Regions from separate parts of the Streptomyces sp. CS113 genome, predicted to be linked through region 3. Evidence: riboswitches for the same ligand, from Rfam matches in the RefSeq annotation. Region 3 holds a riboswitch; each other region holds the start of a gene.

Region 1 (3,331 bases), 1.9 Mb from region 3:
GCCGGCCAGCCAGCCGGTGGCGGGGCGGGCGCCGATGCCGACGACGACCGCGCCGGCGGGCAGCCGGGTGCCGTCGTCGAGGACGACCCGGCCGGACTCGCCGGGGCCGCCCGCCTCCACCCGCTCCACGCGCGCGCGGGTGCGCAGTTCGGCGCCCGCGTCGGCGTACCAGGCCGTCATCGGCGCGGCGACCTCGGCGGGCAGCGCGTCGGCCAGCGGCCGGTCGGCGGCCTCCACCACGGTCACCGCGCAGCCCGCCTCGCGCGCGGCGGTGGCGAACTCGGCACCGATCCAGCCCGCGCCGACCACCACGACGTCGTGCTGCCGGGCGAGCACCGGCCGCAGCCGTTCGGCGTCGTCCAGGGTGCGCAGCAGGTGCACCCCGGGCACGCCCTCGGCGCCCGGGAGGCGGACCGGTTCGGCGCCGGTCGCGAGGACGAGGACGTCGTAGGGCACGGGTCCCTCGGAGGTGTCCAGGACGTGCTCGCCGGGGCGGACGCCCAGGGCCTCGCAGCCCAGCCGCAGGGTGATGCCGAGCCCCTCGAAGTCGACGTCGAAGGCGGAGCCCTCGGCGGTGCCGAGCAGGACGGCCTTGGACAGCGGGGGCCGGTCGTACGGTTGGTGCGGCTCCGCGCCGATCAGGATCACCGGGCCGGCGAAGCCCTGCTCCCGCAGGGCGACCGCGGTCTGCACGCCCGCCATCCCGGCGCCCACGACGACCGCGCGCCGCCCCGCGTCGGCCGCCGGTCCCTGTCCCCGTTCCCGCGTCTGCTCGCTCACCCGATCACCATAGACACCCGGCGTTTCGCCGGTCAGTGCCCGCTCGCGGTGAGCTGCTCCACCACGCTGGTCCCGCTGCCCGGCTGCGACTCCCACTCCCAGCTCTCGTCCAGGCGCACGCGCCCGTCCGGCAGTTCGACGACGGTGGACACGCAGTGCCCCGACGACGTGCTGCCGTCGGTCGTGAGCTGCACGTACCGGAAGTCGAGGCGGTCGCCCTCCCTGGTGCCCACCAGGTGCCCGCGGACCACGTCGCCGCCCGCGTACTCGGCCCACACGGCGCCGTCGTGCTCGTGGTAGGTGAACCGGGTCCGGGTGCCCACCTGGCCGGGCGCCTGGTCGGCGACGGGGGCGAGGACGAGGCCGTCGAGTGAACGCGCCACGGGTGGAGGCTCCCTTACACGTGCGTTGCGCTGCGGGCTAGGGTGGCCAACGTAAGGCACTCGCGGGAGCCCGGACGCACCGGGCTGAGAGGGAGGCTGGCGGCCTCCGACCGTACGAACCTGATCCGGGTCATGCCGGCGAAGGGAGGGGCTGGACGCCCATGTCGTCTCCACCACACACGTCTCGTACGCCTCATACGTCACGTACACCCGACGTGCTCGTCGTCGGCGGCGGGATCATCGGGCTCGTCACCGCCTGGCGGGCCGCGCGGCGCGGGCTGGTCACCGCCCTCGTGGACCCCGAGCCGGGCGGCGGGGCGGCCCAGGTGGCGGCCGGGATGCTGGCCGCCGTCACGGAGCTGCACTACGGCGAGGAGACCCTGCTCGCGCTGAACCTCGCCTCGGCCCGCCGCTACCCGGAGTTCGCGGCCGAGTTGACCGAGCTGACCGGCCACGACCTCGGTTACCGGCGGTGCGGCACGCTCGCCGTCGCGCTGGACTCCGACGACCGCGCCCACCTGCGCGAGCTGCACGCGCTCCAGCAGCGCTCCGGCCTGGAGTCCGGGTGGCTGTCGGGACGCGAGTGCCGGCGCCTGGAGCCGATGCTCGCGCCGGGCGTGCGCGGGGGGCTCCGGGTGGACGGCGACCACCAGATCGACCCGCGCCGTCTCGCCCACGCGCTGCTGGCCGCCTGCGAACGCGAGGGCGTCGTCCTCCACCGGGTGTGGGCCGAGCGGCTCACCGTCGGGCGCGGGGACCGGGCCACGGGGGTCGTCACCGCCGACGGCACGGCGCTGGCGGCCGGGCAGGTGGTGCTGGCCGGGGGCAGCCTGAGCGGGCGGCTCGCGGGCGTGCCGGAGGCCGTACTGCCGCCGGTGCGGCCGGTGAAGGGGCAGGTGCTGCGGCTGACCATGCCGGGGACGGGGGTGCGGGCGCCGCTGCTGAACCGGACCGTGCGCGCCGTGGTGCGCGGCAACCACGTCTACCTGGTGCCCCGGGAGAACGGCGAGCTGGTCGTCGGCGCCACCAGCGAGGAACTGGGCTGGGACACGACGGTCACCGCGGGCGGCGTCTACGAGCTGCTGCGCGACGCGCACGAGCTGGTGCCCGGCATCACGGAGCTGCCCCTGACGGAGACCCGCGCCGGTCTGCGCCCCGGCTCCCCGGACAACGCCCCGCTGCTCGGCCCGACCGCCCTGGACGGTCTGCTGCTGGCCACCGGCCACTACCGCAACGGGGTCCTGCTCACCCCCGTCACCGGCGACGTCATGGCGGACGTCCTGGCCGGCGGGGAGCTGCCGGAGGAGGCCCGCCCCTTCAGCCCCCGGCGCTTCGGCGCCGTCCCCGCACTCTCGGAGCAGTCCGCATGAACATCTCCGTCAACGGCGAGCCGCGCGAGGTGGCTCCCGGCACCGCCCTGGACGCCCTGGTGGGCACGCTCACCCGGGCCCCGTCCGGAGTGGCCGCCGCCCTGAACGAGACCGTCGTCCCGCGCGCGGTGTGGTCCGCCACGGCGCTGGCCGACGGCGACCGTGTCGAGATCCTCACCGCCGTCCAAGGAGGCTGACCATGGCCGACGATCCCTTTGTCCTCGGCGGCACGACGTACGCGTCCCGCCTGATCATGGGTACGGGCGGGGCGCCCAGCCTGGACGTGCTGGAGCGCGCGCTCGCCGCCTCCGGGACGGAGCTGACGACCGTCGCGATGCGGCGGGTGGACGCCTCGGTGCACGGGTCCGTGCTGTCCGTGCTGGAGCGGCTCGGCATCCGGGTGCTGCCGAACACGGCGGGCTGCTTCACCGCCGGGGAGGCGGTGCTCACCGCCCGCCTGGCCCGCGAGGCGCTCGGCACGGACCTGGTCAAGCTGGAGGTCATCGCCGACGAGCGCACCCTGCTGCCGGACCCGGTGGAGCTGCTGGACGCGGCGGAGACGCTGGTCGACGACGGGTTCACGGTGCTGCCGTACACCAACGACGACCCGGTGCTCGCGCGGAAGCTGGAGGACGTCGGGTGCGCGGCGATCATGCCGCTGGGCTCGCCGATCGGGTCCGGGCTCGGCATCCGCAACCCGCACAACTTCCAGCTGATCGTGGAGCACGCGCGCGTGCCGGTGATCCTGGACGCGGGGGCCGGTACGGCGTCGGACGTGGCGCTGGCGATGGAGCTGGG
Region 2 (3,331 bases), 1.9 Mb from region 3:
TCGCCGCGATCGGTGAGAAGCCGTTTCGCGCGAAGCAGCTCTCGCAGCACTACTTCGCGCGGTACGCGCACGCTCCCGAGCAGTGGACCGACATCCCCGCCGGTTCGCGCGAGGGGCTGCGCGAGGCGTTGCTGCCCGAGCTGATGACGGTCGTGCGCCACCTGTCGACCGACCAGGGGACCACGCGCAAGACGCTGTGGAAGCTGTTCGACGGGACGCTCGTCGAGTCGGTGCTCATGCGCTACCCGGACCGGGTGACCATGTGCATCAGCTCCCAGGCCGGCTGCGGCATGAACTGCCCGTTCTGCGCCACCGGCCAGGCCGGCCTCGACCGGAACCTGTCGACCGCCGAGATCGTGCACCAGATCGTGGACGGCATGCGGGCGCTCAGGGACGGCGAGGTGCCGGGAGGCCCCGCGCGGCTCAGCAACATCGTGTTCATGGGCATGGGCGAGCCCCTCGCCAACTACAACCGGGTGGTGGGCGCCATCCGCCGGCTCACCGACCCCGAGCCCGACGGGCTGGGGCTCTCCCAGCGCGGGATCACCGTCTCCACGGTCGGTCTCGTCCCCGCGATCCACCGCTTCACCGGCGAGGGCTTCAAGTGCCGCCTGGCCATCTCGCTGCACGCCCCCGACGACGAGCTGCGCGACACCCTGGTCCCCGTCAACACGCGGTGGCAGGTGCGCGAGGTGCTGGACGCCGGGTTCGAGTACGCGGCGAAGTCCGGGCGCCGGCTGTCCATCGAGTACGCCCTGATCCGCGACATCAACGACCAGGCCTGGCGCGGTGACCGTCTCGGGCGGCTGCTCAGGGGCAAGCCCGTGCACGTCAACCTGATCCCGCTCAACCCCACGCCCGGCTCCAAGTGGACCGCGTCCCGGCCCGAGGACGAGAAGGCGTTCGTGGAGGCGATCGCGGCGCACGGTGTGCCGGTGACGATCCGGGACACCCGTGGGCAGGAGATCGACGGGGCGTGTGGTCAGCTCGCCGCGAGCGAGCGGTAACCTGACCGGCGGCAGTACCGGTAGTACAGGCAGTACATGCAGTACATCGTCAGAGTCATCACATCTTCATATTCCGACAGGGGAGCGCCACAGCGCTGAGAGTGCGGCACCGGCCGCAGACCCTCCGAACCTGGCCCAGGTCATTCTGGGTAGGGAGATCGGTCACCACTCGAGCTGTTGCGCCCTGCCCGGGATCCCTGCCAGGGGTCCCGGGCGGGGCCGCGTCTTCTCCTGGTCACCCAGGAGGAATTCAGTGAGCATCACCAAGAAGGTCAGTGTCCTGGCCGTCGGACTCGGCATGGTCGGCACGCTGGCCGCCTGCGGATCGTCCTCCGACGACGCCGGCGGCAGCGGCTCCGGCGACTCCAGGACCGTGACCCTGGTCAGCCACGACTCGTGGGCCGCGTCCAAGGACGTCATCGCGGCCTTCGAGAAGCAGTCGGGCTACAAGGTCAAGGTCCTGGAGGACGGCGACGCCGGGCAGGCCGTCAACAAGGCCATCCTCACCAAGGACAACCCGCAGGGCGACGTCTTCTTCGGCGTCGACAACACCCTGCTGTCCCGCGCCCTCGACAACGGCCTGTTCCAGCCGTACGAGGCCAAGGGCTCGGACCAGGTCCGGCCCGAGTACCGCGCCGACCAGGACAAGCACCGGGTCACGCCCGTCGACAGCGGCGACATCTGCGTCAACTACGACAAGGCGTACTTCACCCAGCACGGGCTGACCCCGCCGAAGTCCTTCGACGACCTGATCAAGCCGGAGTACAAGGACCTCCTCGTCACCGAGAACGCCGGCAGCTCCTCGCCGGGTCTCGGCTTCCTGCTCGGCACCGCCGCCCAGTACGGCGACGAGGGCTGGGAGGGCTACTGGAAGAAGCTCGAGGCGAACGGCGTCAAGGTCGTCGACAGCTGGGAGCAGGCGTACAACGAGGAGTTCTCCGGCTCGGCCGGCGGCAAGAAGGCCAAGGGAGACCGGCCCCTCGTCGTCTCCTACGCCTCCTCCCCGCCCGTCGAGGTCGTCTACGCCGACCCGCAGCCGGACACCGCACCCACGGGCGTCGCCGACGGCACCTGCTTCCGGCAGGTCGAGTACGCGGGCCTGCTCAGCAACGCGAAGAACCCCGAGGGCGGCAAGGCCCTCCTCGACTTCCTGCTGAGCAAGTCCTTCCAGGAGGACATGCCGCTGAACATGTTCGTCTACCCGGTGCGGGAGGGCGCGCAGGTCCCCGAGGTGTTCTCGAAGTTCGGGCCGCAGGCGAAGGACCCGCAGACCCTCGACCCGGCGAAGATCGCCGACAACCGCGACCAGTGGGTCAAGTCGTGGACCTCGCTCGTACTGAAGTGAGCCGCACCGGCAGGCGGGCGGGGAAACCGACCGGGACCGTGCGCGGGAGCGCGGCCCGGCTCGGGCTGATGGCCGTGCCCGTCGCGTTCTTCGCGGTGTTCTTCGCCTACCCCGTCGCCGCCATCGTCGCGCGCGGCCTGGAGGTCGACGGGGTCTGGCGGTTCGGGCGGATCGGGGACGTGCTCGCGCAGTCCGACGTGCGGCACGTGCTGTGGTTCACCACCTGGCAGGCGCTGGCGTCCACCGCGCTCACGCTGCTGGTCGCGCTGCCCGGCGCGTACGTCTTCGCCCGCTTCGACTTCCCCGGCAAGCAGGTCCTGCGGGCCGTGGTGACCGTGCCGTTCGTGCTGCCGACGGTCGTCGTCGGTACGGCGTTCCTGGCGCTGGTCGGGCGCGGCGGGCTGCTCGACGAACTGTGGGGCCTGCGCCTGGACACCACGGTGTGGGCGATCCTGCTCGCCCACGTCTTCTTCAACTACGCCGTCGTCGTACGCACCGTCGGCGGGCTGTGGGCGCAGCTCGACCCGCGGCAGGAGGAGGCCGCGCGGATGCTCGGCGCCTCCCGGCTGCGAGCCTGGCGGCAGGTGACGCTGCCCGCGCTGGCGCCCGCCGTGGCCGCCGCCGCGCTGATGGTCTTCCTGTTCACCTTCACCTCCTTCGGCGTCGTCCAGATCCTCGGCGGGCCCACCTTCTCCACCCTGGAGGTGGAGATCTACCGGCAGACCTCACAGGTCTTCGACCTGTCCACGGCCGCCGTCCTGACGCTGATCCAGTTCGCGGCCGTCGCCGCGGTCCTCGCCGTGCACGCCTGGACGGTACGGCGGCGCGAGAGCGCGCTCAGGTTGGTGGACGCGGCCACGACCGCGCGCCGGCCGCGCGGGGCCGGGCAGTGGGCGCTGTTCGCCGGGGTCCTGGGCACCGTCGCCGTGCTGCTGGTGCTGCCGCTCGCGGTGCTGGTCCAGCGGTCGCTGGGCGCGTC
Region 3 (3,331 bases):
GCCGACACGACCAGGGCGGCGAGGGCCGTGGTGACCGGCACGGACGCCACCAGACCGATCGATCCGACCAGCGTCCGCACGATCTCCTCCGCGACCAGTTCGCTGTTGGCGACCGTCCCCACACCGCTCTGCGCGATCGAGAACAGCAGCAGCAGGGGCAGCGCCGCGCCCGCGTAGGCGAGGACGAGCGTGTTCACGACCGAGGCGATGTGGTCGCGGCCGATACGGATGCCCGCGCGGTACAGACCGCGCCAGCCCATCGTCGGGTTGGCCTCGTGCAGTTCCCAGACCGCCGACGTCTGCGTGACCGTCACGTCGTCGAGGACACCGAGCGAACCGATGATGACCCCGGCGAGGAGCAGACCGCTCATGTCGATCGACGGGTACAGGCCATGGATGAGGCCGGTGTTGTCGTCCGTGTTGCCGGTGAGCGCGGCCCAGCCGATGAAGAGCGACCCGAGCACACCGATCAGCAACAGCGAGATCAGGGTGCCGAGCACCGCCACGGACGTGCGGGCCGACAGCCCGTGGCACAGGTACAACGCGATCAGCATGATGGCGCTGGACCCGATCACCGCCACGACGAGTGGGTTAGAGCCTTGCAGGATGGCGGGGAGGATGAAGAAGTTCAGCAGCAGGAAGCTGATGGCCAGCGAGACCAGTGCCATCAGGCCGCGCAGCCGTCCGACCACCACGACGGCGAGGGCGAAGATGCCCGCGAGCAGGGCCAGGGGGAGCCGGCGGTTGATGTCGGTCACCGAGTACTGAAGGTCCCTGGGTGCGGAGGGCTCGTAGGCGACCACCACCTTCTGACCCTCGTGCAACTGCCGTGACTGGTCCGGCTGCACGATCTCCTCGAACGTACGGCCCTTGTCGTCGCCGGTGTCGACCCGGATGGTCGCCCGCTTGCACTCGCCCTGCGCCTGCTGCACCGCGGAGGAACCCTCGGCGGTGGACGTGTCGCCGGTCGGGGTACCGCCCGAGGCGTTGACGGACTGGCAGCTCAGCTCGACCACCTTGGTCACGGTGGCCTGCTGCGTCTGCCGGTCGAAGCCGACTCCGGTGCGCTCGTGCGACGGTGCGCCGCCCGGCCACAGCACCGCGAGTCCGACCACCACGGCCGCCGCGAAGGGGATCAGGACCGCGGCGATGACCTTCCGCAGATGCCGGGAGACGGGGGCCGCCGGTCCGTGACCGTGCGAGTGCCCGTGACCGCCGCCCGCCCCGTGTCCGCCGCCCCCACCGTGTCCGCCACCCGCCCCGGGCCCGTGTCCCGTGCCGTGTCCGTGATCCGCCTCATGTCTGCCGTCGCTCGTGCCGTGAGCGTCGTCGGGGACGTGGCCGGCTGCCCGGCCGTCGCCCTCTTCGGCGTTCGGTCCGCGGCCGGGCCGGCGCGGGGGGAAGGAGGGATGCTGCGGTGTGGTCACCGCCCGATCATCGCAAGAACGAGGGGGGCCCTCTGTTCACCGCGCCCGAATGGGCGCTAGCGTGGAGGCACCTTTGTACACGCGGGAGCTCGGAGCACCGGGCTGAGAGGGCGCTGACCTCCGTCCCAGCGATGTTTCACGGGAAACGTCACCGAAGCCGAGTGACGTATCCCACGAAGCGCCGCCGGACGGAATCCGCTGCGTCGACCGCCGAACCTGTTACCGGGTAATGCCGGCGTAGGGAGTAGGTCTCATGACCATCAAGGACGCACGCACGCCTGCCTCCGCGCAGAACTCCGCACAGAACCCCACGCAGGACTCCGCCCAGGAGGGCACCGCGGAGACTGCGGAGGCCGGGAAGTCCATCGGCTGGCACAAGGCGTACATCGAGGGCTCGCGCCCCGATCTGCGGGTGCCGGTCCGTCAGGTGCACCTCACCAACGGCCAGTCCGTCACGCTGTACGACACCTCGGGTCCGTACACCGATCCACTGGTCGACACCGATGTTCGCAGGGGCCTCGCGCCACTGCGGGAGAACTGGATCATCGCCCGCGGCGACACCGAGGAGTACGCGGGCCGTCCCGTCCGCCCCGAGGACGACGGGATCAAGCACACCTCGCCGCGCGGCGGCCTGCGCAACCTCGACGCCGTCTTCCCCGGGCGCCCGCGGCAGCCCCGCCGGGGCCGGGACGGCAAGGCCGTGACACAGCTCGCGTACGCACGCCGGGGCGAGATCACGCCGGAGATGGAGTACGTGGCCGTCCGGGAGAACGTCGACCCGGAGGTGGTCCGCGAGGAGATCGCGGCGGGGCGTGCCGTGCTGCCCGCCAACGTCAACCACCCGGAGATCGAGCCGATGATCATCGGCAAGCGGTTCCTGGTGAAGGTCAACGCCAACATCGGCAACTCGGCGGTGACGTCCTCCATCGAGGAGGAGGTCGACAAGATGACCTGGGCGACCCGGTGGGGCGCCGACACGGTCATGGACCTCTCCACCGGCCGCAACATCCACACCACCCGCGAGTGGGTCCTGCGCAACTCCCCCGTCCCCATCGGGACCGTGCCGCTCTACCAGGCCCTGGAGAAGGTCGACGGCCGGGCCGAGGAGCTGACCTGGGAGATCTACAAGGACACCGTGATCGAACAGGCTGAGCAGGGGGTGGACTACATGACGGTCCACGCCGGTGTGCGCCTGGCGTACGTACCCCTGACCGCGAACCGCAAGACCGGCATCGTCTCGCGCGGCGGCTCGATCATGGCGGCGTGGTGCCTGGCGCACCACAAGGAGTCGTTCCTCTACGAGAACTTCGAGGAACTCTGCGAGATCCTCGCCGCCTACGACGTCACCTACTCCCTCGGCGACGGTCTGCGTCCGGGGTCGATCGCGGATGCCAACGACGAGGCGCAGTTCGCCGAGTTGCGCACCCTCGGGGAACTCAACCGGATCGCCAAGCGTTGCAACGTACAGACCATGATCGAGGGCCCGGGACATGTCCCGATGCACAAGATCAAGGAGAACATCGACCTTCAGCAGGAGATCTGCGATGAAGCTCCGTTCTATACGCTCGGCCCGCTGACGACGGACGTCGCGCCGGCGTACGACCACATCACCTCCGGCATCGGTGCCGCGATGATCGCCTGGTGGGGCACGGCCATGCTCTGCTACGTCACGCCCAAGGAACATCTGGGCCTGCCCAACCGTGACGACGTCAAGACCGGCGTCATCACCTACAAGATCGCCGCCCATGCCGCCGACCTCGCCAAGGGTCACCCGGGTGCACAGGAGTGGGACGACGCGCTGTCGGACGCCCGGTTCGAATTCCGGTGGGAGGACCAGTTCAACCTGGCCCTCGACCCGGACACGGCGCGGGAGTTCCACGACGAGACCCTGCCGGCCGAGCCCG

What was found. Region 3 has a riboswitch for thiamine pyrophosphate ahead of thiC (phosphomethylpyrimidine synthase ThiC). Riboswitches for the same ligand answer to the same signal wherever they lie in the genome.
Region 1: linked by a shared signal. The riboswitch ahead of thiO (glycine oxidase ThiO) and the one ahead of thiC (phosphomethylpyrimidine synthase ThiC) in region 3 are both predicted to bind thiamine pyrophosphate.
Region 2: linked by a shared signal. The riboswitch ahead of B9W62_RS10930 (thiamine ABC transporter substrate-binding protein) and the one ahead of thiC (phosphomethylpyrimidine synthase ThiC) in region 3 are both predicted to bind thiamine pyrophosphate.

Annotation. Positions count from the first base shown of each region.
Region 1 is NZ_KZ195574.1:6,352,820-6,356,150, reverse strand. Features, by position in the region: gene B9W62_RS28500 (NAD(P)/FAD-dependent oxidoreductase) at 1-780, opposite strand, end outside; gene B9W62_RS28495 (avidin-fold protein) at 813-1,163, opposite strand; TPP riboswitch at 1,216-1,327, shown strand; gene thiO (glycine oxidase ThiO) at 1,325-2,533, shown strand; gene thiS (sulfur carrier protein ThiS) at 2,530-2,730, shown strand; gene B9W62_RS28480 (thiazole synthase) at 2,733-3,331, shown strand, end outside.
Region 2 is NZ_KZ195574.1:2,552,813-2,556,143, reverse strand. Features, by position in the region: gene rlmN (dual-specificity RNA methyltransferase RlmN) at 1-1,007, shown strand, start outside; TPP riboswitch at 1,076-1,181, shown strand; gene B9W62_RS10930 (thiamine ABC transporter substrate-binding protein) at 1,261-2,352, shown strand; gene B9W62_RS10925 (ABC transporter permease) at 2,328-3,331, shown strand, end outside.
Region 3 is NZ_KZ195574.1:4,437,399-4,440,729, forward strand. Features, by position in the region: gene B9W62_RS19660 (YibE/F family protein) at 1-1,427, opposite strand, end outside; TPP riboswitch at 1,499-1,688, shown strand; gene thiC (phosphomethylpyrimidine synthase ThiC) at 1,681-3,331, shown strand, end outside.